Regions from separate parts of the Brevibacillus sp. NPDC003359 genome, predicted to be linked through region 1. Evidence: a T-box and tRNA genes for the amino acid it is inferred to sense, from the RefSeq annotation. Region 1 holds a T-box; the other holds one or more tRNA genes.
The links. A T-box is a leader RNA that pairs with one kind of tRNA and senses whether it is charged. The one in region 1 lies ahead of thrS (threonine--tRNA ligase), so its partner is inferred to be a tRNA-Thr.
Positions count from the first base shown of each region.

Region 1 (14,885 bases):
TCATCCGCCGTAGATGTAGATGATTCCGAGATGATGGAGGTTGTTTCCGCCACGCGTTGGATGCCGATTGACATTTCTTCCATAGCTCTTGCGGACTCTTCCGTACCTCTGAGCTGATTTTGCGCCCCGCTTGCTACTTCTTGTATGGTAGTTGATATCTTGTTAGCAGTATCTACATTGTCCGCCAATCGAACCGATACGTTGTCTGATGAAGTAGAAAGGGTGTTAACCGCTTTTTGGACTTCCTGAATGAGTCCTTGGATGGATACTCGCATCACCTGAATGCTCTGACCAAGCATGCCGATTTCGTCTTTTCTTGCCAAAAGGTTTTTGGGCAATTCACTGGTAAAGTCACCACGGCCGATCTGCGCAATCTGGTCAACGATGGCAAGCAATGGCTTGGTGAATTTGTGCGAGAAAAGAACGGAAGCGACAGCCGCAAGTAAGGCAAATAAAATGCTTAATGCTCCGATGATGAAACCGATTTGATTGGCTTCAGCAGATAGCTCATCTTTTTCAATAAACGAAATATATTTCCAGCCGGTCTTGTCTGAAGTAAAGACGTTAGCCAAATACTCGGTATCATTCATCGTGACCTCAAAGCTGCTTGAGGTATTCTCTGCGATAGCGGCTAGTTCAGGAATTTGTGTATCTTTCAGGTTTTTCGAATTGAGCTCGGGGTTCTTCGGATTAGCCAAAATCGTTCCGTCTTTGCCAACCAGCATGAGATAACCCGTTTTCCCGATCTTAATGTCTTTCATAATGTCGGTTAACCCTTTTAAACTCACGTCCAGTCCAACTACGCCCAGTGGTTCACCCTTGTCATCCTTGAGCATCGTCACGTTACTGATCACGATACTGTTGTCGCCCAAATAAAGATAAGGATCTGTCGTGATCACTTTTCCGGGATTACCCATTGGCGTTTTGTACCAATCTCTTGTACGCGGATCGTAATTCGGAATGACATCATCTGTAGGCCACTGGATGTATCCTCCGTATTTGGTCGCCAAATAGATAAATGCCGTATTAGGATGAGAATCGACAAAGCGCAGAAAATCTTGAAAAATGGCAGCCTCTACGCCACCGTTTTGCAGTGGTGTATGCTTGGTTTTGGTTGGTTTGTCCATATACGACGTGATGGTGTTATCTGCACTTTTTAGTAAAGGACTGCCTGCTATCAGGTTTACGTTTTCTCGAATCGAGTCGAAATGCAAGTTAATCGCATTGTCTACTTGGGCCACTTCTTTTGTCGTGGATTCAATAAAATAGGTCCGGATTCGCTCCTTCATATTGACATATACAAATGAGCTAATCACTCCAATCGGGATTAAAATAATGGCAAGAAATGCTGCTATCAGTCTTTGCTTGATGCTTACCCGCATACGTATCCCCCGCAGTTTTTTCTTGATGAAATATGTATAATTACCCTACATCCTTTTCCCCTTCTTTTTTCCAAGTAAACGTATCAAAATGAAAAAACCGCCCCGAAACATCAGGGCGGCTCTACTTATATGCACAGAGTTTACTTCATTTCATTGATTTCAGCGCGGATTTTATCTACAAACGCATCCACTGTCATTGCGCCTTCATCGCCCACTCCGCGTTTGCGGACGGACAGTGTACCGTCAGCCACCTCTTTTTCACCGATGACCAGCATGTACGGGATTTTTTCAACTTGTGCTTCACGGATTTTGTAGCCGATTTTTTCATTGCGGCCATCCAACTCCACGCGAATGCCAGCTTGTTGCAGTTTTTCTCTTACTTGTTCTGCATATGGCATGTGCACTTCGCTGATGTTCATGATGCGTGCTTGGATTGGAGTCAGCCAAATCGGGAATGCACCTGCGTAGTGCTCGATCAGGATACCAATGAAGCGCTCCATGGAGCCGTACATCGCACGGTGCAAGACAACTGGACGATGCTTCTCGTTGTCTTGACCGACATAAGTCAGGTCGAATTTCTCAGGCATTTGGAAGTCAAGCTGGATCGTTCCGCATTGGTGACGGCGTTTCAGCGCATCGGTGATTTGGAAGTCGATCTTCGGTCCGTAGAACGCACCGTCTCCGTCTTTGATTTCATATGCCATACCGAGCTCATCCAGCACTGTTTTCAGAGAGTTTTCTGCTGCTTCCCACAGCTCATCAGAGCCCATGGAATCTTCAGGACGAGTGGACAGAGCCACACTGTATTCAAAGCCAAATACCTTGTAGATGCTGTCGATCAAAGTGATCATGCCTTTGATTTCGCTCGCAATCTGATCAGGACGGACAAATACGTGCGCGTCATCCTGGCAGAAGGTGCGCACCCGCAGCATCCCGTTCAAAGCACCGGAGTATTCATGGCGGTGAACTTGCCCGAACTCGGAGTAACGGATTGGCAGATCGCGGTAGGAATGCATCTCGTTTTTATAGATCAGCATGTGACCTGGGCAGTTCATTGGTTTCAAGGCATAAGTCGCGTTATCTACTTCAGAGAAATACATGTTCTCTTTGTAGTGATCCCAGTGACCAGATTCTTTCCAGAGACGCTCGTTCATGAGGAAAGGAGAGCGCACTTCTGTGTATTGTGCCAATTGTTGCAAACGGCGAGAGAATTGCTCCAGCTCGTTGCGAACAGTGAAGCCTTTTGGCAGGTAGAACGGCATACCTGGTGCTTCCTCGGAGAACATGAACAGTCCCAGTTCTTTACCCACTTTGCGGTGGTCGCGCTTTTTCGCTTCTTCGATGAAGTGCAGATATTCATCCATGTCTGCTTTTTTCGGCCAAGCTGTACCGTATACGCGTTGCAGAACTTGGTTTTCTGCTTTTCCGCGCCAGTATGCACCTGCCACGCTCATCAGCTTGAACGCTTTGATAAAGCCAGTTGACGGCAAGTGCGGACCACGACAGAGGTCGAAAAATTCGCCTTGCTCATACATCGTGATTGTCGCATCCTCTGGCAGGTCGCGAATCAATTCCAGCTTCAGATGATCGTTCAGTTCTTCAAAAATCGCAGTTGCTTCTGCACGGCTTACCACTTTACGGCGGATCGGCAGGTCTTCCTTCACGATTTTTTCCATTTCGGCTTCGATTTTGCCCAAATCCTCTGGAGTGAGGGAAACCGGAATATCCATGTCGTAGTAGAAGCCATCTTCAATCACAGGACCGATACCGAACTTCACTTCAGCGCCGTAAATGCGCTTAACAGCTTGAGCGAGCAAGTGAGCAGTACTATGGCGGTATACTTCCACCCCGTCAGCAGAATCGAGAGTGACGATTTCAATCGTTGCGTCATCTTCCAGAGCTGTGTAGAGATCGACAACTTTGCCGTCTTTTTTACCAGCTACTGCTTTTTTCTTCAGGCTAGAGCTAATAGAGCCTGCGATGTCTTCGATGGTAATCCCAGCGTCGTATTGACGTACGGCTCCATCTGGGAAAGTAACATTAATTTGTGCCACTGAGGATTCTTCCTTCCTGTATCTTGTTTTTGTTAGAGAAAATAAAAAAACACTCATCCCAAAAAAGGGACGAGTGTGTTCTCGCGGTACCACCCTACTTCAAGTCTGCTCATGATCAAACAGACTCCTCATTCCAATGTAACGGCATCTAACCGGCATACCGATAATAAAAGCCTACGCTTTGTTCCCGGTAGCTACTCGAAGGTGGTAGATCCATATGAGATGCGCAGCGAGCTTCCAGCCGTGACTCGCCTCTCTAAAGCGTCCTCGATACAGTCCATGTCCTTCTCATCGTATTTATAAGCGCTGTAAAGTTGTTGTTGCTATTATAGTTTAGACGGATTATTCCCGTCAAGTACGCGTCGCTCGGATAGGCAAAGCGAACAAGAGTGACAAGTAACGAGCCGGCTGTCAAAAATACTGCGGATCGTCTGTGCGAGTCCAGGCTTTTCCGAAGCCATATGGAGCACGATACTCTCAGGAGCCAGTGTAACCAAAGCACTGACCAAATAATCCTCGTCCCTGCATTTTTGTTCGTCCATGCTCAGAACCGTATCCAGCTGATCAAGCCAAAGACGATCCCCTTTTTTATCATAAAGATGGAAAGGTTTGTCCACACTAGGAACGACATGAACGACTTCCTGCTTGGTTTCCTGTACAGCGATGAAATAGCGCAGCAGCTCGACAAACTCTTGGTATTGCTTGTCTTCCAGATATTCATCAATGCCAGTTTCCACGAGTTCGAACAGCTCGTTCCAATGCTCCTGCAGTCGAAACCGGACGAAGCCCAAGACGTTGATCGTTCTCTCCCACTCCAAATAGGTGAAAACTTTGCGATATACGTTTGCCTTGCGTGTCGTAGCGGTCAACAGTTCCCTGCCATCTAGCTCGACTTCTTGGCACATGCGTTGAATATAAGGAAAAATCTCCGCCCACTCGGTTTCCATCTGTTCTGCAGCGAGTAAATCGGCGGCCATTTCTTCCATGATTTTCGGTTCCTTCACCTGAATGACCCATTCGGCTAAAGTAAGAGCAACGAAGGCCCTCGCCCACTCTATGGTCTGCGCGTCATACTCAGTCTCGCACCAGCTCTGAAAGTAGAACAAGAGGTATCCATTCTCTCCTTGCTCCCTGTATGTAATGCGCACCGGTGCAGTGTTGACCCGCTCCGTCATCTCATTTACGATAGCCCGATACGTGTCACAATGCTCAGGGACATTCTCCAGCAATACGCGAAACGTCTGCATAACCATCCCCCCAACCGCCATTGTAGTTACAGTATATGTCCCGTCAGGAGCGATATACTTTTAAACGGTTGGAAACTCAGGGAAGGTTGCAGGTAAAACCTTCCTGATTGAAAATCAAAAACGCTTCCCTGCCGATTTCCCTTTGTGAGGAGGGGTGCAGAGAAGCGTTTTTGAGTTGATTAGTTTTGCATCACAAAATCACGTTCTGCCATCTCGCCGTCTTTGAAAACGTGCAGGGTGTCATACTGTGTGTTGCGCTGTGCAGGGATTTTGCCTGCGCCGCGAATGAGTTCCAAAATTTGGTTTGTATTGACCTTGTACGTACATGCCGCTGCGGAAACAACGTTTTCTTCCATCATCGTTTGGCCAAAATCGTTCGCTCCGTAAGAGAGAGAAAGCTGACCATAATGCGGGCCCATCGTTACCCAGGAAGATTGGAAGTTTTTGATATTATCCAGCATAAGGCGGCTGATTGCCAGTGTTTTCAAGTATTCCTCTGGCGTGTTGTTGACTGCCTTCATATTGGTGTTGTCCGGTTGGAATGTCCAGACGATGAACGCTTTGAATCCGCCTGTCTCATCTTGAGCATCACGAATGCGCAGAAGGGACAGTACTCGTTCCTCCATCTCTTCCCCAAAACCAATTACCATGGTAGCAGTACCAGGCAAGCCTGCACGGTGTGCGGCTTTTTGAGTATCAATCCATTCTGTCCAAGAGCCCTTCAAACGGGAAATCTTCCGACGTGTACGATCATCGAGGATTTCGCCACCCGCTCCCGGCAAAGAATCGAGACCCGCTGCCTTCAGCTCTTTCAGCACTTCCTCGACAGACATGTTGGAAACCTCCGCGATTTTCATCACTTCTGCTACAGACAGAGAGTGCATCGTAATCTGCGGGAAGCGCTGCTTAATCGCGCGCAAGAGGTCGGTGTAATAATCCAGCTTCAGATCCGGATTGGTACCGCCTTGCATCAAGATTTCTGTACCGCCTACATCAACGGTCTCCTGAATTTTTTGGAAAATCGTTTCTCTGGGGAGAACGTAACCTTCAGAAGAGCCTGGGCGACTGTAAAAGGCACAGAAACGGCAATACGTGTCACATACGTTCGTGTAATTGACGTTGCGGCTAATAACAAAAGTCGCAATCGGTTCTGGATGATGCTTTTGCATGACCAGATTGGCGTAATGTCCGATCTTTTCGATTTCATTGCTCGCAAACAAAGCCAGACCGTCTTCGAGACCCAGTCGTTCACCAGCGAGAGCACGTTCCAATATAGAATCGATCATAAGGATCACTCCTTGTACCATACGTAAATTCCATCCCAAATCATAACACAATACCGGGACATCGGCTATAGCCCGAGGTGCTGGCAGATTCGGTGTAAGACGCGAAAAAACCCTGCATGAGACAGGGCTTGGGCTCGCGATTATTCTTTATTGTTCTTCATATCCGATCTGTTCGTATACTTCTGGCTCCCAGTAAATCACAGTTTGCGCTAGTGGCAAATTCGTCTCGCGCGCTCCATTCGGTTGGCCATTGAAATAGATGATTTCCGTAACGGATACCCGATCACCACGTACGTCAATTTCCCCTGATAATTGCAAGTTAGTCCCATTTGGTGCATAGAAAACGACTTTTCCCGAACCCAATGTTTTCATTGGTTCCTCCCATGATGTTTGTCCTGTTTCCCTTCATTTTAGTGGATAATCTTTCCGAGCGTCAATGAAAAACAAGGACTTAATTACCAATATTTGACCTAGAATAAGCTCATCGGACCACTTACTTTGAAACCGTCTGTGTCACATGATTATGATTCCGATTAAAATATGCCTTCGATTGTTTGTTGTGGGTCACAACTAAAAGAAGGGCTACATATACCAGTGCAATCAAGAAAGTTCCATTGCTTATATCTAGTAAAATCGCCAAACTTATGATGACAATAGACGACTTGAAAAATCTCATCTGTATGAAGAGAAACAATAAAGTCGTGATGATTAGTGGAAGCATGAATCTTCCTTGCATTCTTCCTAACACATAGCTTTGATCTAACATATCTTCTGGCATATTCACCACGCTGAAAACCATTTTACTGGCCCAGTGACTCAAATTCATCGGGTCCGCCTGTGAAACTATAAAATAGAGTCCCCCTAACACGATGACTTGCAACAGCATAAAGCCTTGAATGACTTTGATAGATAATGGCATTTTCATTGAATAGATATCCCTTTCGTAATGACATGGATGGAGAACTACCCTAATAATCGGGATTTTTTGGAAGTGAATTGATGGGCCAATCGTCCTATTTCCCTATTTTCCCTCTCGACATCAAACTTCAGTTGTGGTCTTTCCTTGGACAAAGAGGCATAGGATAGCTACAATAGAAAAAACCTTGTAAGGAGATGCTCATGCTCGAACATATCACACAGCTATTCATGCAATATGGGATGTGGGGACTCGCTGCCATGGCATTTTTGGACTCATTTATTAGTCCGATTCCTCCGTTTTTTATGCAAATTGCGATGAGTCTGCTCGATCCGGGCTCAGCGATTCAGTTTGCGACAGTGGCCTTTACTGCTTCCGTCCTCGGCGCTCCCATTGGATTTTTGTTGGGGAGATGGCTGGGAAAACCACTTTTGCACAAGATTCTCCCTGAAAAATGGGTTATCGTAGCGACGGAAAAATTCGCAAAAAACGGGGATGCTGCCGTACTAATCGGAGCTTTTACCCCCATCCCTTTCAAGGTATTTACTGTGCTCAGTGGCGTATTCAATTACTCGCTGACCAAGCTTATGTTTTATGCGATCATCGGGCGGGGATTGAAGTTTTATTTGATTGGCACCTTGTTTTATTTTTACGGAAAACACGCCAAGGTTCTAATCGATGATTACTTTGAGATCACGTTGCTGGCAATCGCAACAGTCGTTGCTGCGATCTGGTTTATTTGGAACCTGCGTCGCAAGCGGTATGCGTAAAAATCAAAAGCGCCCTAGCCACCTCAACAAGTGGTCTTTGGGCGCTTTTTGATTATCGGGTTGGAACAATAGCGGACTGTTGGGCCCACTCTTCTACACTGACAGGCTGATACTCGACCAGTTGGGTAAAGAACTGTACATCCAGCAAAGAATCAGCTTGAATTCCCCGCTTTTCTTGAAGATGGAAGTGCTTTTCGGCATACAGCTTTGCCAAAATGTATTTGCGAGCATTACCTTCTCGCGTCACCTGATCCTCTGCTTCACTGACGATGCACGATAAGGTGTACAAATCTATCATATGGTCCGCTAGCGTTTTTAATTTGTACGTCAAATAATCGTGGTTCTGTTGCATGAGATAGGCGATATTTTCCTCCAGGATAGCCAATTCTGTCCGAATCAACTCGGCGTATGGCTGTGAAAAGGCATGCTTCCAGCCAGTTATGCGCTCCCGAAGCAATCGGCTAAACACCTCGTAGCTGTTTTCTTTTTGCATCACACGCAAAATATCGAGTGCAAGTATGTTCGAGGTGCCTTCCCATACGGTCAAAACTTGCGCATCACGCAACAGACGTGGCGTCACATATTCCTCGATATAGCCGTTACCGCCATGAATTTCAATAGCGGTATGGGTCGATTCGACAGCCTCTTCCCCTGTACGGTATTTCAGCAACGGAATCAGCAGGCGAGCAAGTGCGTTATCCTCTTTGCTAGCCGAATGAGACTGCAAACGATCGTAGACAGCAATCATATCAAACACCGCACCCGTGCTGACCTCCGTATCCAATAAGAGGCTGACCAGCATTTCTTTTACCATCGGATACTGATCGATCGGATTCCCGAATGCACGACGTTGCTCGGCATAATACCTCGCTTCATAAAAAGCTCGACGCATGATCCCAATCGAAGCAATCGCGTTGCAAATGCGAGAGAGGTTCAGGGCTTCTGCCATGTACTTGAAGCCGTTCTGGGGTTCCCCGATCAAATAGCCCTCTGCTCCGTTTAACAGGATCTCGGCCGATGGTACGGCGTTGACCCCCAGCTTATCTTTCAGGCGGCGGACTTGGATATGATTGCGTTCGTTGTCCGGCTTCATCCACGGCACCAAAAACAGTCCGAGCCCTTTTGTCCCCGGTTTCTCTTCATCGATTCTCGCCAAAACAGTCGCAACAAATGCCCCGGCATTGCTCGCAAAAAACTTTTCTCCTGTCAATCGGTACACACCCGGCCGACCTGCTACTGGCTCTGCTACAGTCAAATTCGCACCGACATCCGAGCCACCCTGTCTCTCCGTCAACCAAGTAGCTCCCTCATACAATCGAGTGCGATCGCGAGAGGTCAGTCCTGTCAGGTACTGCTCCTTTTGTTCTTCGCTGCCATAGCGATCAATTAAATAAGCGGCTGACATAGACAAAGTGACGGGACAATAGAAGCCCGGCTCAGACTGACTCACAAGATAGCCCATGAAAAAGGAATAGCTGTATGGCGCTTTTCTCCCCAACTCAGGAATGTCTTGATACAAGTAGCTGACGATGCCTGCTCCGTAAACCTCCGCTACCGTTTCCCTGTAGCCTTCATTGGTAATGATCTCGGAAATATCCTCGCCCAGCCGATTGTACTTGCGCAATCTCGGCTTGCCTTCTCTGTCTGTATGCGCGGCACGCTCATCGATGGGTCCTGCTACTTGGGCGCCTAGCCAGCTTAATTGCTGTCTGGCCCATTCATGCATGGAAGCAGGGAGATAACGTTCCAGCAAGTAATGGAGGTTGGGATCTGCTTTGAAAAAGTTTTGCGCTTGTGGCTCGCGCGGATGCGGGATGTTATCGCTGTACGTTCGCTGATCGATCCTCGTTTGCAAATCACTCATCGCAGTTCCACTTCCTTTTGGGAACTGACATCACGCAATACATGCTTCAGGACCTTTCCGCTCGTGTTCCGCGGCAGTGCAGGAACGATATTCACTTGTCGTGGGAGCTTGTAATCGGCGAGATGACTGCGTAAAAAGCCTTGGATTTCCTCTAGCCAATCTCGATTGGTATCGACTCCTGGTTTCAGCACCACATAGGCCGTAACCGTTTCTCCCCATTCAGGATGCGGCAAACCTACAACAGCTACTTCGCCAATCACCGGATTCCGCTCTAACAACTGCTCGATTTCCTTCGGGTAGACGTTTACTCCACCTGTAATCATCACGTCTTTTTTGCGGTCAATCATCCACAGAAATCCATCCTCATCCACGCGTGCGATATCCCCTGTGTACACCCAACCATCGCGTATGGTTTCTGCCGTAGCCTCTGGATTGTTGTAGTATCCTTTCATTGTCCCTTCCCCGCGCAAGCGAATTTCGCCCGCTTCGCCAATGGAGCATCGCTCTCCTCGCTCGTCTACGACCTCCATTTCGGCGAACAATACACCACGATTGCCAATACTGCCGATTTTGTCCGGATGTTCTCGGTGCAAGAGGCACATTCCGGTCGGCCCTGCCTCCGTCAAGCCGTAGACGCACGCCAGTTTATCGCGTCCATAAGCGCCTTCCATGAGCGAAGCCATCTCTTTGGACAACGGAGCTCCTCCATACATCCAATATTCGATGGACGACAAATCGTACGCCGCAAACTCTGGATGCTTCATCGTCAGCAAATACGCAACGGGCGCTCCAAAGAAATGCGTAATCCGATGCTGCTGTACCAGATCCAAAAGAAGCTGTGGCGAAAAGGTAAGGGCCATTACCTGGGTAGCGCCAAGCATGAGCCCTGCAATGAAAAAGAGATGGAGCGGAGCCGAATGACTCAGCGGCATCAAATGCAAAATTCGTGAACGTTGTCTCATCGCCAATTCAATCGACATCATTTTCGCGACAGTCAATAAGCTTCTATGTGTATAAAGCACCCCTTTAGGGCGTCCAGTTGTGCCAGATGTATACAGGATGCTGACCTCGCTATCTTCGTTCATGTTCGCCAAATACGACGTTAAAGAAAGCGCATTCATTTTATCAAAAGACACTTCATTGGCATCCCAGTCAGCGATACCATGCCAATTCCCTTGGCTCGCACCTGTTTTGATTGCCACCAGCTGTGAGGTTTGCAGGACCCATTCATTCACGATAGGCACGAGGGCATCATGAACAAGAAGTGCTTTTGCTCCGGCATGTTCACATATATGTCGTACTTCTTCTTGTGAGGAGCGTGCATTGATCGGTACGACGAGGGCTCCACTGCGTATGACAGCGACGTAAAAAATGGCAAACTCCGGGCAATTGGGCATTAGCATGACAACCCGATCCCCTTGCTCGATGCCAAGCTCTCGCAAATAGCAAGCCCACTGGGTAGAGCGTATGTCCCACTGGGAAAAGCTGACCTCTACATCTCCCGCAACCAGCGCGGACTTGTCAGGATATTTCCTTCCGTTTGCTGCGAGCAGAGCTGATACGTTCATCGTTTCTCCTCCTCATTTTCTTCAAGCAATTTTTGTTCAAAGTTTTGCTTGTAGACGAGAATGTCTTCTCTCAGATGTCGGAGTTCCATGATTTTCTCGTCGATCTCAGCCAGCTTTTGGTTGCCGTACTCAATGGTTCGCAAAAGCTGCGCACGACCTGTACGGTCCTCTCCGAACAGCTCAATCATCTCGCGAATCTGATCCAACGAAAATCCGAATCGCTTCCCTCGCAGAATGAGTCGCAGCCTGGCACGGTCCTTGCGGCTGTAGTGCCTACTTCCCTTCTCTGTCCGACTGGGGGTAATCAAGCCGAGCTCCTCGTAGTACCGAATCGTTCTGGTGCTGACATCCAATTGTTGAGCAAGATCAGAGATGGTCCACGATTCTTCCTTCTGTATTCCTTCTCCGCTCATGTAAAGCGCCCCTCACTTACATTTATAAAATTCGAAATTTACCGAATAAAACGATTGTAACTTCCGTTTACGTAAACGTCAACTTGATGAAAAATTTATCGGGCCAATCACCAATCTATTATTCGCCCATATATTGTTATTGTGATTTTTGTGGGAGGAGGTGAAGCAATGGCCGTCATCAAAACGAACTCCAGCGATGTAGATATGCTTGCAAGACTGATTCGCGCAGAGGCTGAGGGCGAAGGTGAGTTGGGTATGTTGATGGTTGGCAACGTTGGGGTAAATCGGATTCTGGGCAACTGCCTTGACTTCAAAAACATTCGCAGCATGCGTGACATGGTCTATCAATCCCCGGGAGGATTCGAAGCGATCCAGAAGCCGTATTTCTATCAACGGGCCAGGGAAAAGGACAGACGACTGGCACAGCGCGCAATCAATGGAGAGAAAACCCGCCCTGCGAGCAACGCATTGTGGTTCTACCGTCCTGCCGGAAACTGTCCTGCTACCTGGTGGGATCAACAAAACTCCGGTCGCTATAAGGCACACTGCTTCTTCATTCCAACACCAGCAGATTGTCCACGCGTCTATTAGAAGAATTAGATAGATAAAGGAGCGAGTTCATCATGAGTCAACAAATGCCTTACACTGGTTACCCTCAACAATACGGCTACGACATGTACCCATCTGCACAGTATCCATACGGCATGCCTCAGCAACAGCAACAGCAACAACAGCAGATGATTCAGCAGCAGCAACCTCAACTGGTTCCGATGCAACCAAGCGGAGCCTGGATTCCGGGAACACCCATTACTCCTGGGCAAGTAATGGAAGAATCGTACATCGAAAACATCCTTCGCCTGAATCGAGGCAAAGTCATTACGGTGTACCAAACGTTTGAAAACAACAGTCAATGGAACGCAAAAATTTTCCGTGGCGTCCTCGAGACGGCTGGCCGAGACCACATTATTCTTAGCGATCCGCAAACAGGCAAGCGCTATTTGCTCCTCATGGTCAACACCGATTACATCACCGCGGACGAAGAGTTGAATTACATCCCTCCTCAGCTTCCAACAGGCGTGCGGTAAGCCACCAAGCACAAAAAGACAGTTTCCGAAGGGCTATCCCCGGGGAGAACTGTCTTTTTGACGTATATACAATTCCATGCTATTAATGAGGTAGATACGCGACCGCTTTGCAAAGGATGAGGAAGAGTGGCATTTGGGATTACACGAGACGAACTAAACCGCTGGAAGCAAGCCGTTAGTCGAGGCGAATTGGCATTTCTCACCCACTACTGGCTGGACCCCCGGTTTCCCGGGATCAAAACCGTTACAAAAGTAGGATGTGCCAATTATTCGTTACTGACAGACTGGTGCCTTGCCAACGGACTCGATCCTGTCTACATTCATAACCGTGCACCTTTCCCGCATTTTGATTTACTTGGCGAAAAACAAATCCAGATTTTGCAAAAGGAAGGCTTGTGGGATCACTTGGAGCGCTTCCGCATGCTGGATGCAAGACGAGACTAGGACGGATCTTTTTGTACGTGATAGCCTCGATCACCATATGGCGCCAGCTTTTTCATCCATTTATCTTCGAGTTTTTCTAGTGCATCCTTCACATCAAAATACGGATGGTCTTTCTTCTCAACTTTCTCTAATACTTCGATTTCAAAAGCGTCCGAACCGTATTTATCCCAGTCTTTTTGCAACTCACGATTAGGATGCGAACCATGCTGAAGCATAAACTTTCTACCGTTGATCGTTCTTAGGTTATTCGTGCTGGCGATGAAAACTTTGTCATTTTGCTTGTTCTGAATTTGATAAACACCTGCATCGATTTCTACTTCCTTGTACATCTGCTTGAGCTCTTGCTTGCGATCCATCTGTTGCGCCTCCCGTTCCTCTCCTTCATTTTCCACAGCGATCCGCCAATATTGACTGCCGTCAGCCTGTCTATCCATCAAACCAACATCGACTAAATATCTCCGCAAGGTCACATAATCGTCGTAGAGACCTTCCAAAATCTCATTCACTTCCCGCTCGGTGTAGAAACGATCAAGCTCAAATTTTTTGGAAATCTCTTCGAGTAGGATGAGTTTATGCTTTTGCTTGCGCGGGAAGCTCTCCAATCGACCTGATAATCCTTTCGGCAAGAATCTCTTCACGATTGCAGCATACTCCGCGGCATCGCCATCTTTCGGGGAATTCTTTTGCTTGCTTGATTTGGTATCATTGGCCGATTGATTTTTATCCGCTTCATGCAACAACTCCATCATGACCAGGAACACCTTGGCCTGACGTTCTTTTTCCTTGAGTGCAAAGCGGTGATTACGGATCGTGGATGCACTGCCGATTCCCATTTCATTTTGAACCTCGACGTCTGTCTTGCCCTCGTAAAAGAGGCGAAGCAAGTTAACCTGATGATCAGACAAGCCCGTCAATCTTTTATCCAACTGGCTCAAGTGAGTAAAGACAGAACCGTGCGCAGCCTCGATGTGATGGCGCATAAAGCGGGACGCTTCGTACAGGAAAACCTCCACTGGATAAATAATCCCTTTCTCCACCTGTTCACCACAGAGCAAACACATAAAATGTTCGTCTTGTTCGATGTAACCCTGCTTCCATTCTTGAAGGGAAGCGCTCCAAAATGCTTCATGAAGACCCATATATAAACACAGCCTTTATTCGTTTGATTTATTATAGATAATTTATCATTTCGTTTGTTTTATGTCAAACAAAAAAGCTCCCTGTTGTGTATTCGCACAACAGAAAGCCTTTTTGTCTATGCCTCACTGGCTCGCATCGCAAGAGTTGCTTGAGCCAACTCTTTTAAAAATGCCAGGCGATCACCTTTATAGAAACGACCTTCTGTTGCTGTCCGTTTCTGCCGATAGCGGATCGCCAAGCGGTTTACCAAGCGATTAATCTCCAGATGTTGTTCCTCTTCCATCGTAAACCGTACAGCGTATTCGTAATAGTCCGTTTCCCACGGAATCGTGCGAACTACGTGGCCGTACATTTTCAGAGCCTCTCCGCACAATTCCGTCGCAAACTGCAGAACGAGCTGGTCATTAGCTGGCATTTTGAGATGAGAGAGAAAACGAAGTCCACCTGCTCCGATATCTTCAATCAATACCTGCGTGCTCCCAATCTCCATGGTTTTCCCTTTGACCAGCACAATGGTCATGTCTGCACAGAGGGCGTATTCTAGACGTAAGCGAAAAAATTCACGTTGATGCCCCTCTGATCTACCTGGCATTGTTTTCTCCTTCTTTCTCTTCTTATAATGGATGACACACAAAAGAAAGAGCGCCTGTCATCTTGGCGCCTTTCTTTTTATTTTTTGGGCTTTCGGTATCTCATCTCCCGCTCTTTTACCTGAA
Region 1 covers NZ_JBIAOR010000004.1:348,308-363,192, reverse strand. The annotation lists gene ACFYU8_RS15705 (methyl-accepting chemotaxis protein) at 1-1,382, opposite strand, end outside; gene thrS (threonine--tRNA ligase) at 1,523-3,436, opposite strand; T-box leader at 3,499-3,737, opposite strand; gene ytxC (sporulation protein YtxC) at 3,763-4,683, opposite strand; gene mqnC (cyclic dehypoxanthinyl futalosine synthase) at 4,863-5,969, opposite strand; gene ACFYU8_RS15685 (hypothetical protein) at 6,117-6,341, opposite strand; gene ACFYU8_RS15680 (hypothetical protein) at 6,463-6,894, opposite strand; gene ACFYU8_RS15675 (YqaA family protein) at 7,089-7,655, shown strand; gene ACFYU8_RS15670 (acyl-CoA dehydrogenase family protein) at 7,708-9,519, opposite strand; gene ACFYU8_RS15665 (class I adenylate-forming enzyme family protein) at 9,516-11,087, opposite strand; gene ACFYU8_RS15660 (MerR family transcriptional regulator) at 11,084-11,500, opposite strand; gene ACFYU8_RS15655 (cell wall hydrolase) at 11,669-12,091, shown strand; gene gerQ (spore coat protein GerQ) at 12,124-12,585, shown strand; gene ACFYU8_RS15645 (hypothetical protein) at 12,712-13,029, shown strand; gene ACFYU8_RS15640 (DUF2087 domain-containing protein) at 13,026-14,168, opposite strand; gene ACFYU8_RS15635 (PilZ domain-containing protein) at 14,285-14,761, opposite strand; gene ACFYU8_RS15630 (hypothetical protein) at 14,839-14,885, opposite strand, start outside.

Region 2 (14,885 bases), on a different contig from region 1:
TGAACTCTACTCCTTTGCCTATAAAATGGATCGGTTATGGCTTGGCTGCAATCCCTTTCATTATCATCGACATAGCTGTTTCAAGCACCTCTTCCGGTACGTCTTCATTTTCCCAGTAAACCCAACGCATCCCGATGAATTGACCGATTGACATGAGACAGTAAGCCAAGGTCTCATGATCCATCTCTCGAAACGCACCTTCGTTCATGGCGGTCTTCAGACTTCGCACGTACCCCGCTGCCAGTTTGGCATAATACCAGCGATACAATTCCTGATCGACGAGTGCAGCCTGTTGAATAATGCTATACATGTTGCGATGATGCTTGATCCAACGAAAAAAGGCCAGAAATCCAAGGCGCAAATTCTCTTCTTGCGTGGTTGCTCCCATGATCGCTTCTTTAATCGTCGAACGAAGCTCTCTGCTAAGCTGCCTGATCAATTCATCATAGATCGCTTTCTTTGACTCGAAATAATTGTAAAACGTACCTTGGGATACCTGTGCATGCTGTGTAATTAAGACGATGGACGCATCATAATAGCCCAGCTCGCCAAACACATGCTCTGCGGCATCCAGTATTTTTTTGCGGGTCTCCTGTCCTTTCTTGGTCAAAACAGGGGTAGGCTGACTATTTTCTGACACCTGAATCACCTCTCAGTTTTTATTATATGTATAATTCTAAATATTACAATATATTTTCCGCTGCTCATTTTCAGCTATCGGAAATTGGTATGATTCCCTTTGCACGATTGGCAGAAATTGACGCGAAACGATCAGCGAGAACAAGCGTCCTATATAATAGAGAAGCTCCCATGCGAATGCACGAGAGCTGAAATGGATTTGATGCTTAAATGACGCGCTTGATTTTAACTGTGCGCTTTTCCCAGTTTGTTCCATCATACTTGGAATAAGTCACACCAGGACTACCGTACGTGTGCAGGATTTTCCCATTCCCTGCATAAATAGCTACGTGTGTAATCCGATCAGAAGAACTTGTTGCCGAGGCCTTCATAAAGATCAGATCACCTTTTTGCAGATTGCTCTTGGAAACAGATTTTCCCACAGTAGATTGCTGGCGGGAATCGCGCGGCAGGGTAATGCCCGCTTCTTTAAACACGCGCTGTGTAAAGGAAGAGCAGTCGAATGTGCTGGTCGTACTGCTGCTTGACCCGTATTTGTATTTTGTGCCCAAGTACTTTTCGCCATTTTTAATGACCTGATCGGCAGTTTTGCTTACTGGCTGTTCTGGCTTGCTAGGCGTATTCCCTGAGGAATTGCTATCAATAACACGACGAGCCCCTACAAATTTGTCACTGTACTTCGAGTATGTTTTTACAACTACTTCGTCTTCTCCTTTCGAAGAATAGACGAATTTATCACTGCCTATGTATATTCCCATAAAAGTTGGGCTGCCGCTTCCGCTAGAGGCGAAGAACACCAAATCCCCTGGCTGCACGCTTTTTTCGGATACTTTACTCCCAGTCTTGTACAGGCTAGAGATTGTGCTCCCGATGGAAATCCCTACTTGTTTGTACGCATACGTAGCCAGCTCTGCAGATCCGAATTGCTTCGGTCCCTTTGCTTTGTACTCGTAATCCTTCCCAATCAAAGAAGTAGCAATTTTTGCAACCTCTGACTGTTTTGAATCTTGTGTCTTAGCGGCCACTTCTCCAACTTGACCACCCATTAACAGGGACGTACTCAGCATGACTGCTACTGTTGACTTCATTACCCAATCTCGTTTCGTCACTTTCTTTTCCTCCTTGCCATGTTGTGGCACCCGTCTTGGGTACATGGACAGAATAGCGCAAGAGGAAACAGGAGGATAAGACCGTAAAATTTTCCAATAGTGGAATTGGTAGCATGGGACTAGTGAGAAAACTGGGTGCAAAGTAGGCGGTTACTACTTCTTAGTTCCATGGAACCACAAAGGTTACAAAACGGTTTCAAAGATGGTTTTCTAAGCAAAAAAACGGCATTTTGAACGGCTTCCCGTACGATTGTTTCTCTTTGAACGAAGACCCTGACCCCATACAAAAACCATCTTCTGCATGTTTCTGTCAGAAGATGGTTTTCTCTTTGTACCTATTTCATATTAACCGTAAACTGCCCCCAAGTCTCTTCTCCCCACTTGAGAGTCAGCACATCTCCATCCGAAACTGGTCCTACCCCCGCTGGTGTACCTGTGTAAATGATATCCCCTTTATCCAATCCAACATGTTCGGAAATATAAGCCATCATTGTTTCCAAATCAAAAATGACATCACGCAAATTGCCGCGCTGTACTTGCTCTTCATTTTTCAGCAAGGAGAAATCGTTTTGGTGCAGCTTCTCCATACCTGAGAAAGGATGAAACGGAGTCAAAATCGCTGAATTTTTAAACCCTTTTGCCAACAACCATGGATGCCCTGCTTTCTTCAGCTCACTCTGAACATCCCGTAAAGTAAAGTCAATGCCAAGTGCTATTTGGTCAATCATCTCGTCAAGCGTAGCTCCCGCCTCATACGGTCTCGCGATGTGAATCACGAGCTCTGCCTCATAATGGAGCTCTCCTCGGGAACCCGGAAGTTCAATGGTTTCTCCGGTTGTTTTGGCCAGCGCATGCGTTGGTTTCATAAAGATCATTGGCTTGGTTGGCACATCATTCCCTAACTCCGCCGCATGCAATCGATAGTTGCGACCGACACAGTAAATATTTTTGACTGACTCCATTTTGTCCTCTCCCTCTCCTTTGGCTGCTGTCTCTTTTTCACTATATCATGGCTGGATGGCGCATTACAGCTTGTCTTCTACGTCATCGTCCATGCAGTTCCCATAGCCAGGCCAAAGACGGGCATTCCCTCGTGCTTCTACTTCAATAACGGTATCACAAATCGACTCCAATGCACTCTCCAGATCCATCTCTTGTTCAGAGCTCCAGGAAAATTCGTAATGGAAAATCACTTGCTGCTCTGTCGTTTCGGAAAGGACAAAGGCAAACTGCTGCTGTTGTTCCACGACATGCTTTCGGGCTGCAACTGTCGCTTCAACCGAGAACAATCCATCCCATTCAGCAACCATATATGTAGAAGTGACATCAATCCACAGGGAAGGAATTTCATTCATTCGGCGAAAAACTACAGAGTCCTCCCGATAAAACCCGTAGCCAGAGGGCAGCGCACCCGCGAGCTTGAATGGGATTCCTACCGGCAAATCCTGTGGCTTCAATGCGTGGACGAGTCTCCCAGGCAAAAGATAGCAACCATCCTGCTGTCGATCTAACCGTTCTCCCATGGCGAGAACCTCTTGATTGTGTGAATCACCTATCACCTGAACGAACATCACGGCACCTCCCTCTAAAACAGTATGGTCAGCAATGCATGACTCAAAACCAAATGATCATCCATTTTTTTCCTGTATAAATATCGAAAAAAACAGGGTTCATCCATAGGATGCCCCCTTTATTCCTTCAAGCTACGCACGTATGATCGCAATCACAACTTGTTCGTCATCGTATGATTTTGCTTTGATTTTCACAGGGAAATCATACAAATTGGTAAATTTGAAATCCATATAGCCATAAGCTACTGTGGCATCTTGACCAACGGGCACGTACCCCACTGATTTACTGTGGTTATGTCGTTCCACCATGATCATCCCCGCTTCAGCAGTTGCATTGTAAAGCGTGCTGGAAACCTGACATATCCCGCCTCCATAGTCATCGACGAGTTGGCCCTTCTGAATAACCCCGGCCTTTTGCCAACCATCCTCGGGCAAATTCGAATTGCCCACTTCTTCATTGAAAGAAAACACTTGTTGTGGTTTGATTTTTTCATTATGAATCTTGCTCAATGCTTGCTTGATGTTATGCTTACGCGCATCGGTGCTGTCTTTCATCGAAGAGTAATAAAGGCCGAGAACCTCATCTTCCTTGAGGTCCATCTTCTCCACATACTTTTCCTGCAAATTTGCCTGCCACTCTATAGCAGGAGATAACGGATCTAATTGTAACGCCATTGCACGCTCAGGCGCGTAGTTCATACCGAGTGAGAACACAAGGGCCACTGTTACCATACTGATCGGCCAATGCCGAACTTTCTTCATTTCTACTTCCTCTCCCACATTTGTTGATCGTTATACTGACGCAAGCTCCCGTATTTATATTTCTAGTCATTGTTCGTATACCTTGTCTCTAACAATGTACCGTATGGGAAAAGCGACTATCAACCTGCAAATGTTGGGCTTTTTCGTACTGCGATTTTACTCGTCATCCTCATCGATAATCCCAAGGGCTTTGTTCTTTTCTTTAAAGCGTTGGTTATGGGAAGAAACATACGCCATCCGGTCTGCTACCGGGTCTATGTGCAATTTGGCGCTGTTAACGGCTACGGCCGCATCTGTGAATGCTCCTGCGATCAGCGTAATCTTGCTGTCAAAGCTCGCAAAATCTCCCGCCGCAAAAATCCCAGGCAGATTCGTTGCCAGACGAGGACTGACAAACACGTTCCACTCATCCATGTCCAAGCCCCACTCTTTAATCCCTGTGAAATCGGCCTTCAATCCGTGATTGACGATGATGGCGTCGACATCGATTTGCTCTATCTCGTCCGTCTCCAGATGACGTATCGTCACTTTATCGATCGTTTCTTTGTCTGAGCTTTGCAATTGCGTGACCGCATACGGAGTGCGGATCTTCGCAGATGACTCTTTCATTCGCTTCACATTCCGCTCATGCCCACCAAAAACATCACGGCGATGCACGACGGTTACGGATGCTGCGATTTGCACCAGTTCGTTTGCCCAATCGATCGCGGAGTCCCCGCCCCCTGAGATGAGGACGTGCTTACCACGGAATGGCTCCAGTTCCTGCACCGTATAATGAAGATTTGTCACCTCGTAGCGCTCGGCTCCCTCGATCTCCAACTTTGCCATTTTCAAAATACCGCGACCCAAAGCCAGTATGATCGTGCGGGTCCAATGCCGTCTCCCCGATTTTGCAACGAGTATGTACGTGCCATCTTCTTGTGGCTCTAGTCCAATAATCGCCTCTCCTAGCACGATGGTCGGATCAAATGTCTTCGCTTGTTGCACCAGATTGGCAACCAGCTTTTCGCATAGCTGTGGTGGTACGCCGCCTACATCCCAGATCATTTTTTCTGGATAGATCAACATTCGTCCGCCGAGCTCTTCTTTCGCTTCAATGAGTTTTGTCTTCATATCGCGCATTCCGCTATAAAAAGCAGCGTACATCCCCGCAGGGCCACCGCCAATAATGGTTACATCAAACAGCTCCAACTGTACTCCCACAACTACCCCTCCACTGTCTTTCCTGTTTGTTTATGAATCATCAAAATCATTAATGAAAATGAGATTCATTATCACAATGTGATTGTAATGGAAAATAGAGGAGGATTCAACAATCAATGAGAAACTTTCCCGCTTGAACTGTAATAAAGCGACAAACGTTCAAGAAAAAATAAAAAGGTCCGTAAATAGCTTCATCAGCCAATTTACGAACCTGTTGTTTGCAATATGGTGCGGTCGAGAGGACTTGAACCTCCACGGTGTTGCCACCACTAGAACCTGAATCTAGCGCGTCTGCCAATTCCGCCACGACCGCATAAAAAATGGTGCCGGCAATAGGACTTGAACCCACAACCCCCTGATTACAAGTCAGGTGCTCTACCAATTGAGCTATACCGGCACATTACGAGAAACTATGTAATTCGCACATTCTAGTGAAAGAATGGCGGAGCTGACGGGACTCGAACCCGCGACCTCCGGTGTGACAGACCGGCGTGAACTCCAACTTCACCACAGCTCCATGTGATTTTGTCTCCATCTTGCTTTGACTTCTGTAATATAGCACGATCATATCTCGTAATGCAATAGTTTTTAAAAAATAAAATAAAAGATTATTTTTTCATAGATTTACCAACCAAAATCCGATAGAATTTTAGATAGATATGCAGATTTTAGTAGATTGGTGGAGACGATGACATGAAAAAGACTTCGAGGCTACTCACCTTCCTCGCCCTCTTCACTCTGCTGCCTACTGCTGCCCATGCTTCCTCATCGGCGTATGTGGTATCAGCAGGTGATACGTTGAGCAAGATCGCTCGCGAGCATCAGGTAACAGTGGATCAAATCATTCAATGGAACCAATTGAATGATGATAGATTGTCAATTGGACAAACTTTGTCTATTCATGGGGCAAACAATTCTGGTTCTATTACGCCTGACAGTCCTTCCGATGTAGCTGTCAATCAGGATGATAACGCTACCACCGAGCCTAAAGAACTAACCGCTGGTGAAAAAGCCCGCGTCACTGGCGACGTGCTGAATGTGCGTAAAAAGCCATCGACTGATGAAAAAGTGTTAGGCAAGCTGAGATTCGGTTCGATTGTAGAAGTCGTAGAAACAGGCAGTGAATGGACGAAAATCGAATTCGAAGATAGTGAAGCATACGTTGCTACAGAGTTCCTAAGTCCAAATCTTACATCTGCGGTTTCGCTACCTGCCGAGGTAAATGCAGAAGATCTGGGCCGAATGACGGAAATTTTTGAGCCTTTGCTAAATACACCATACGTCTTAGGTGGAACTACACCGAATGGCTTTGATTGTAGTGGCTTTACTTCATACGTTTTTGAACAACTTGGGGTTACACTTCCGCGCACTTCTGAAGATCAATTCCGTGGCGGTCAAGAAGTTTCCCTCGATCAAGCACAGCCTGGTGACCTCTTGTTCTACGATTCGCTTGGAAAAGGACGCGTGTCTCACGTAGCGATCTATTTGGGCAATGGGGCGATCGTGCATGCAAATGGCGAAGATGTTCGCTTTGGCAAAGTCGAATACATGCATAAGCTCTACCCGTTTTACGGAGTTAAGCGTTACGCTAATTTCCAGTAAGCTTTCCCACCCATAAAGCAAACAAACAGCCCTATCTGCTTTTTACAGCAGTTCGAGGGCTGTTTGTTGTTCTCTCACTTAGTGCATTTCGGTATTATGGGCCTGCTGTTGCTGTTGTTGCCCCCCGATTTCGATTTTACCTAATGCTTGTTTCATTTTGTCGAGCTGAAGCTGGTAATCACGAACGACTACGGTAAGAACACTGACAGACTCCTTGAAATCAGGCTCGCTGCTTACTCTGTCGATGGCTCTATGTAAATGCAGCATCTTGTTCTCCGTTTCCCGTAGTAGGTCGAGTAACTGCAATCCGTTTACCACGTTATCACCTCATCTGTTTTTTCTTACTTTCTCCTTCCCTCCTGTTCCCTATGCGCACAAAAACGCTTTGCGTCATGAATAAAAAAAGTCCGCCAAAGACATATAGCGGACGTTCTTCTCATTTAGTTCAAGCGAGCAGATGAGAGCTCAACGAATTTGTCGATATCTTTTGCAACCAAAGAAAGTGAATTACGCCAGAAATCAACTGAACGTACATCAACATCCATGATCGCTGCTACATCTGCAACGCTCATTTTGCCCGTTACGGATAAGAGCTTGTCGTACTGCTCAACAAATGCTTCCCCGCGTTTGAGATACTCTGCGTACAAGCCTTTCGCGAACAGGAGCCCAAAAGCATACGGGAAGTTGTAGAAATTGTAATCCGCGCTATAATAGTGCGGTTTGCATACCCACATGTACGGGTGTAGAGCTGCCGGATCCAAACCATCTCCGTAAGCGTCCTTTTGCGCTTGCAGCATCAGTTCTTTCAGAGTGGAAACAGACAAGCCACCTTCTGTTCTGCGCTCAAATACTGCGGTCTCGAACAAGTAACGGCTATAAATATCGACAATCACTTGACTCGCTCCGCTAATATCGTTTTCCAAAATCGCAAATGCTTCTTCCGAAGTCGCTTGTTCAAGCGCCGCATTGGCAATGATGGTTTCGCACAAAATGGACGCGGTTTCTGCGATTGGCATCGGATATTCGCTATTCAAGAATGCTTCGTCTACAAGACATTCTCCGTGGTAGCCATGTCCCAATTCATGTGCCATTGTACTCACGTCGTTGTAGCTACCTGTGTAGTTGGACATAATTCTGCTCTCACCTACGATGTGCAGGTTGTAGCAGAATGCCCCTCCACGCTTGCCTTCACGAATCTCAGCATCTATCCACTGATCGTCATAAGCTCGTGCTGCATAGTTGGCGAGCTTTTCGCTAAAGCTACCAAAGTGCTTCACGATGAAGTCACGGGATTCCTCATATGAGAACCGCATGTCTGCCTCGCCAACTGGCGCAAACAAATCGTAAAACGGCAACTGAGCGCTCTCATGGCCGAGCAACTGAGCCTTTGTACGGAAGTATTTATGGAAGGATGGCAGGCTCTCACGCATCGCCTGAAGCATCGCTTCGAGCGTCTCGCGGTCCATGCGGGAGTCTTGCAACGTCTTATCCAGCGGCGATTCATAGCCTCTGAGCTTCGCTACCGTAATAACCTCGCCCTTGATACCATTTAAGCTGGCAGCAGCAGCTTCATCGATTTTTTTGTAAGCGGCAAGCTCCGCCTCGTATGCCGTTTTGCGAAGCTGCGGGTCTTTTTCGTTCGCCATGTTCCGCACGACTGGCAATGGAAGCTGTTTGTGCTCCCCATCGATTGTAATATCTACAAGCAATGTGGAAGTCAGCATTTCATGGAGCTTTGTCCATGCATTTGAACCTGTATTTTTCATCTTTGCCAAGATGATTTCTTCTTTTTCGCTGAGCATGTATTTGCTCTTGTCTGACATTTCTGTCAACATAAAGCGATGTGTCTCTAACAGCTCCGATTGGCTAATCAACTCGGCCAGGTTACTCAACGTTCCTAGCCACTTCTGGAACTGTACGCCTGGTTCAACCAACTCAACTGCCTGATTCTGTACTTTTTCAATCGCGAGCAATGCTACTTCATTCTTGGCATCGACGCTGGCAGTCAGCTCTCCGTAGGCGTACAAGCGGAACTGCGTTTGCAAAACGGAGGTCATCATCGTTATGTATGTCTCCATCTTCGCTACTGCATCTTCTGAAGATTGCAAGTTTTGCACTGCCCAGCTTTTGATCTCTTCCATTTCACCTACTAACTTCTCCCAATCTTGTTTCCATTCGGGCGCATCAAACGAGGAATACAAAACGTCCAAATTCCAGCGCATATTCATGGGCACGTGCCTCCTTTTCGCTTATGTAACAAACCTATTGTAAAAAAATTCAGATGGATTCTGCAAGTTTTTACTAAGAAAACTTCTTTTGTGAGAATAAAAAGACTCTGCCGCTAGTGTAAGCAGAGTTCTTTTGTAGGTGATCAAGCTCGCACGGGCTGGGTCAAAAACGTTAAGGCAGACAAGGCAAAAAGCTGGGTGGATTCCACCAACTGGTCAATAGCTACATACTCATCTGCATGGTGAGGGATGTGGCGATCGCCTGCGCCTGTCGTCAAAATCGGAATGCCGGCCTTGTGCAGGAAGGTTCCATCTGTGGCTCCTGGGACGCCATTATATACGGGTTCTTTTTTCGTGATTTCTCGATAGGCGCTTGCGGCGGCAGTCACGACTTCTTCCTTCATGCCAGTCAAAGTCCAGGGACGCTCTTCAATTACTTCCAGAGTGGCTTTGAACTTGTCATCTTCTTTGCTTAATTCATCTAAAATGTCCATGATTTCTTTGTACAGCTCTTGGTGGTCCTGCCCTGGTACCGTGCGAATATCAAGTGTGGTCATACATTGATCTGGGACGACGTTGATTTGGGCGTCTCCTTTGACCGGAGCTTGCAAAATCGTCGGAGTGATACTCGGCCACCCTAGCATCGGATGCTGTCCCAGACGAGCCATTTCCTTGCGCTCTAGCTCCTCTAATGCCACAATGGCACGTGCCATCCTTGTGTTCGGATTGATTCCAGTCAGTGGCATGGCTCCATGCGCCATCTTGCCAAACGTACGAAGAATCGCTCGCATGGCTCCTTTTTGCGTGATGCAGAGCTGATTTTCTTCCGGTTCACAGATGATTGCCGCATCGACATTGTTGGCCCAGCCGCGACGGATGAAATCTTTGATCCCGATCATCATGCTCTCCTCATCGCAAGGGATGCACAGGAGGATTTTTCCTGTAAAAGACTGTTTGGATCGTTGAATGGCTTTGACGGCACATATCGCGGCAGCCAGATTTCCTTTTGTGTCACAGGAGCCACGCCCGTAGATACGTCCACCAGATATTGTCCCGCCAAAAGGGTCGTAGCTCCAAGCATTCCGGTCCCCTTCTGTTACGACATCTGTATGGGCTTCGAACAGAAGCGTTTTGCCAGGCCTGCCCGAATCGTAAAAAGCGATGACGTTCGGTCTGCCTGGAACAACCTCTTCATAGAAGACCTGTAACCCCATGTTACGAAGATAATCGGCGAGAAATAGCGCGACTCGCTCTTCATTCGCTCCTGGCTGATCGGGGCGAAACACACTTGGAATTCTTACTAGCTCCTGCGTTAGGCGCACAACTTCCTGCTCGTCAACAAAGGATATCACCTGATTCATCCGACAATCCTCTCCTCTGCATCCAATTATGTTACACCTATTCCTGTAAATAACTGCGATAAGATGGCAGTCCCCCTGCTTCCTCTGCGTGCTTAACCGCTTGTATGACGGCTTCTGCTAGCACATCCGCGGACAACGTGCCAACCAAGTCTACACTCGTATCTACATCACCTGTTGCCACTGCAAAAATCGTATCGCCATCGTACATCGTGTGGATCGGCCGGATCGTACGGGCGAGTCCATCGTGAGCCATTTGCGCTACTTTGTTTGCTTCCGCTTTGGACAAGCGGGCATTGCTCGCTACTATAGCAATCGTCGTGTTCGTACCTGGAGGGATTGGGGAAAAAGCTTGCTGGCGCATGATATCCACGCTATCCCGAATGGTTCCCTGCTCATCTCTCGGCCCGGCGAGGATCGTCCCTGACTGCGGATCTACGACATGGCCTACCGCATTTACCGCGACGATAGCGCCTACGACTAGTCCATTGGGTAATGTCATGGAAGCTGTGCCCAACCCACTCTTCATCGCATTCCCAAATCCATTCAGCTTACCTACTGACGCACCTGTACCCGCACCGACATTTCCTTGCGCCACCGCCTCACGGCTCGATACCTGTGCTGCCTCATAGCCCATTTGAAGATCCGGACGAACCCGAAAGTCGCCAACAGCCAAGTCGAACAAGACTGCCGCAGGAACGATGGGAACGACACCATAGCCAACATCCAGTCCGGTGCCTTGTTCCTCTAAATACTGCATGACACCCGTAGCAGCATCCAAACCGTATGCGCTGCCGCCTGAAAGGCAAATCGCATGGACGACACTCACCAGATTGACAGGGTCCAAGAGGTCCGTCTCGCGGGTGCCCGGGGCAGAACCCCGGACATCCACACCGCAAACAGACGGCTTTTCCAGCACAATCACACTGCATCCTGTCAATGTTTCTTCGTTTTGTGCATGCCCGACGAGAACGCCGGGTACGTCAACAATCGTTCCGGTCATTATAAGTCTCCTGAAATTTTTGATTTTTGCCTGCCTGCTGAGCCCAATTTCTTCCAAGCTGCAACAACAGCCAATGTAACAATGACAGAAACAATTGCTTCTGGCAAACCGTTCGTTATGGCGACGGTTGCCGCTACACCGAGCGTCATGTATCCTCGAATGACGGCCATGCCCAGTACCAGGATCGTGTTTGTCATCGCCCCAATAAAGCCAGCTGCGCCAATCGCCAAGTACTGATTGACGTTTTTCAATCCGACATAGGTCAAGTAAGCAGTCACTCCGATGAACAAACGTGGCAGGATGGCTACAAGAGGATCTTTAAACAGCGGAACGGTGGCATTTAAGAAAGAAGAGACTCCAAATATAAGGCCAATGATCATACCAACGCCCCAACCCTCCATAATGCCCCCGATAACAGCTGGGATGTGCATAATGGTGGCATTACCCGCTGCTGTCGGAACCGGAATGTAGCCAAGACGTGTCACCCCGAGCAAAATAGCTATCGCACCCAGAACGCCTGCAATGACAATCTTGCGAACGGTCAAGCCTTTTTCCATGCATACTCCTCCTTTTACGAGTTTTATGTGGAATGCCCTACTCGGGCGAGTTCCCGCTAGTCTCCCTTACCATGGTATGGCGAGCATGACAGCTGAAATGACAATGCTTGCGATCAACGCGGCGTAATCTTTTCCTACTGCCTTGTATTGGGTATATCTGGTCCGGGCTGCTCCTGGTGTGTAGCATCTGGCTTCCATTGCCAAAATCAAATCCTCTGCTCTGGAGAGCGCGACATTAAACAGTGGGATGATGATCGGAAACATGTCTTTTGTTCGCTGGATAATCCGCCACCATTCTCCTGTACCGAAATCTGCTCCACGGGATGCTTGGGCTTTCATCATTTTTTCCATCTCCATCGCAAAGGTAGGGACAAAGCGCACAGCAATCGTGATGATCAAGGCAAACGCATGAACCGGAAACTTTACTTTTTCCAAAGGCCCCAGCAGTCGCTCCATCCCGTGCGTGAGTTCCGTCGTAGAAGTGCTGAGCGTGAGGACACTCGATAAGAAGATCACTTCTACAAATCGCATGGCAGACACGATAACCAGGCGTACACTCTCACTCGTAATCGTGATGAAGCCGTATTTCAAATAAACGGTCCCTCCATTGACAACCTCCCCGTAAAAAAGCAACTGCATAATTCCCAAAATAATGATAAAGGGAATAGCGGGCTTGATCCCGGATATGCCGTAATGCAAGGGGATTTTCGAAATTTGAAACATCCAGATACAAATGGCTAAAGCAAACAGGTTACCCACGTATGTATCGCAGATGGCAATCGCTAAAATGAGGATGACAAAAGCACCAAGCTTGAAACGAGGATCGAGACGATGAACGACCGAAGCAGTGGGTAAATATTGACCGATGGTAATATTACGCGTCAATTCAAATTCTGCTGACATGTGGACCCCCTCCTTAGCGGTTCATCAGTTTCAAAATTTCCATCGCCGTCTCTTCGGGTAAAAAAGCGCTTGGATCGATGCTGTAGCCCTGCTCACGGAGTCTGTATAAGATATCAACTGATTCCGGTGTGCCGATGTGATGCTGCCGCAGCAATTCCTGATTGCCAAAAATTTGTCGTGGCGTCCCGTCGCAGACGGATTTGCCGTTTGCCATGACGTAGACACGATCAGCAAGCTTGGCGACCTCTTCCATATTGTGTGAGACGAAGATAACCGTTAGCTTTTCTTCACGATTGAGACGGCGGATGCGATCCAATAGCTCAAGACGAGAGCGTGGGTCCAGCCCTGCTGTTGGCTCGTCAAGAACAAGAACCTTGGGTTGCAAAGAAAGAACACCAGCTAATGCCACCTTGCGCTTCTGCCCGCCACTTAAGGCAAAAGTCGGACGGTCTTTCATCTCCTCAAACGAGAGGCCAACCAAGTCCATCGCCCATTGAACACGTCGCCTCACTTCCTCTAGAGGCAGCCCCATCCGAAATGGACCGTAGGCTACATCATCACCGACCAGTTTCTCGAACAGTTGATCCTCCGGGTTTTGAAAGACCAACCCTACTTGTCTGCGCAACGTACGAATATCGATCTTGGGTGAAGATACGTCCATACCATTGATGATGACCGTACCGGACTGCGGGCGAATCAGGCCGTTAAAATGCTGGATTAACGTCGACTTTCCCGATCCTGTATGACCGATAATCGCCAAGCATTCACCCTCTGCCACCTGGATACTTACCTGGTCGAGAGCCCGATGTTCGAGGGGCGTTCCCTGCATGTAGACATGAGAAAGATTTTCCACGTGTACGATCGTTTGCATCATGAACCACTCGCCTCCGCTTGTCTGACGTATAGACGATTAACCTCCGCGACAACTTCCTCATTATGAATGAGATCAGGTGAAAATTCGCTATATTCGGAGTGAACGAGATGAGCAATTCGGCTCGCGTCTGGAACATCCAGATGAAGCTCGCGAAGTCTTTCCTGGTGGGAAAACACTTCACGCGGAGTGCCCTCCAATACGATCTTGCCGCCCTCCATCACGATGACGCGATCTGCTTCTGCTACCTCTGACATGTGATGAGTAACGGTGACGATCGTCATTCCTTCGCGGTGCAGCTTGCGAACGACTGCTAGTATATCCTGTCTACCGTTGCTGTCCAGCATACTCGTCGCTTCGTCCATGACAAGGCATTGTGGCTTCATCGCCAATATCCCTGCAATGGCGATCCGTTGCTTTTGTCCGCCAGACAAATGATGAGGCGGTCGATGGCAAAACGCACTCATTCCTACTGCCTCCAGGGCAAAATCAACTCGTATTTTCATCTCTTCTGCTGATGTTCCAATGTTCTCCAATCCGAAGGCCACATCGTCCTCTACAATCGTCGCGACAATCTGATTATCAGGATGCTGAAAAACCATCCCGACACGACTCCTCACTTCATGAATTCGCTGTTTTTCACGCGTGTTGATTCCGTTAACGATGACATCGCCTTCCTTTGGAGTCAAAATTCCATTGAGATGCTTGGACAGCGTAGACTTACCGGACCCATTATGACCGATGATGGCGACATACTCTCCTGGAAACACTTCAAGGGAGACATTTTGCAGGACAGGAATTTGTTGATCTTGGTTAACCTGATAGGCAAACGAGACATTTTCTACACGAATAATCGGTTGTGGTGTCATGCTCTCTCCTCGCCTCTTCGTAAAAGTCTTATGTGTGGTGTCATCCATAAATAAGCAACTACCATGCCAAATGAATATGTTTTTAATTTTCTGTAAATTAAGCAATTTACTGAATCATTCTGTTGCAAACATGCATCGCTGATGTTGCAATTGCATCAATTTCTATAACCTTTCGTAGCGCTTCATTTTTCTCCACAGCGTGGACCGATC
Region 2 covers NZ_JBIAOR010000001.1:433,090-447,974, reverse strand. The annotation lists gene ACFYU8_RS02160 (o-succinylbenzoate--CoA ligase) at 1-1, opposite strand, end outside; gene ACFYU8_RS02155 (TetR/AcrR family transcriptional regulator) at 35-640, opposite strand; gene ACFYU8_RS02150 (C40 family peptidase) at 846-1,748, opposite strand; gene ACFYU8_RS02145 (fumarylacetoacetate hydrolase family protein) at 2,084-2,710, opposite strand; gene ACFYU8_RS02140 (hypothetical protein) at 2,774-3,319, opposite strand; gene ACFYU8_RS02135 (VanW family protein) at 3,452-4,081, opposite strand; gene ACFYU8_RS02130 (NAD(P)/FAD-dependent oxidoreductase) at 4,238-5,284, opposite strand; tRNA gene ACFYU8_RS02125 (tRNA-Leu) at 5,511-5,597, opposite strand; tRNA gene ACFYU8_RS02120 (tRNA-Thr) at 5,606-5,681, opposite strand; tRNA gene ACFYU8_RS02115 (tRNA-Asp) at 5,725-5,801, opposite strand; gene ACFYU8_RS02110 (C40 family peptidase) at 5,978-6,886, shown strand; gene ACFYU8_RS02105 (hypothetical protein) at 6,965-7,204, opposite strand; gene ACFYU8_RS02100 (M3 family oligoendopeptidase) at 7,327-9,114, opposite strand; gene ACFYU8_RS02095 (M20 family metallopeptidase) at 9,258-10,475, opposite strand; gene ACFYU8_RS02090 (P1 family peptidase) at 10,513-11,475, opposite strand; gene ACFYU8_RS02085 (ECF transporter S component) at 11,475-12,032, opposite strand; gene ACFYU8_RS02080 (energy-coupling factor transporter transmembrane component T family protein) at 12,099-12,935, opposite strand; gene ACFYU8_RS02075 (energy-coupling factor transporter ATPase) at 12,949-13,809, opposite strand; gene ACFYU8_RS02070 (energy-coupling factor transporter ATPase) at 13,806-14,675, opposite strand; gene ACFYU8_RS02065 (sigma-54 interaction domain-containing protein) at 14,838-14,885, opposite strand, start outside.
Region 2: it has a tRNA-Thr gene. The T-box ahead of thrS (threonine--tRNA ligase) is inferred to sense a tRNA for this amino acid. The anticodon was not compared.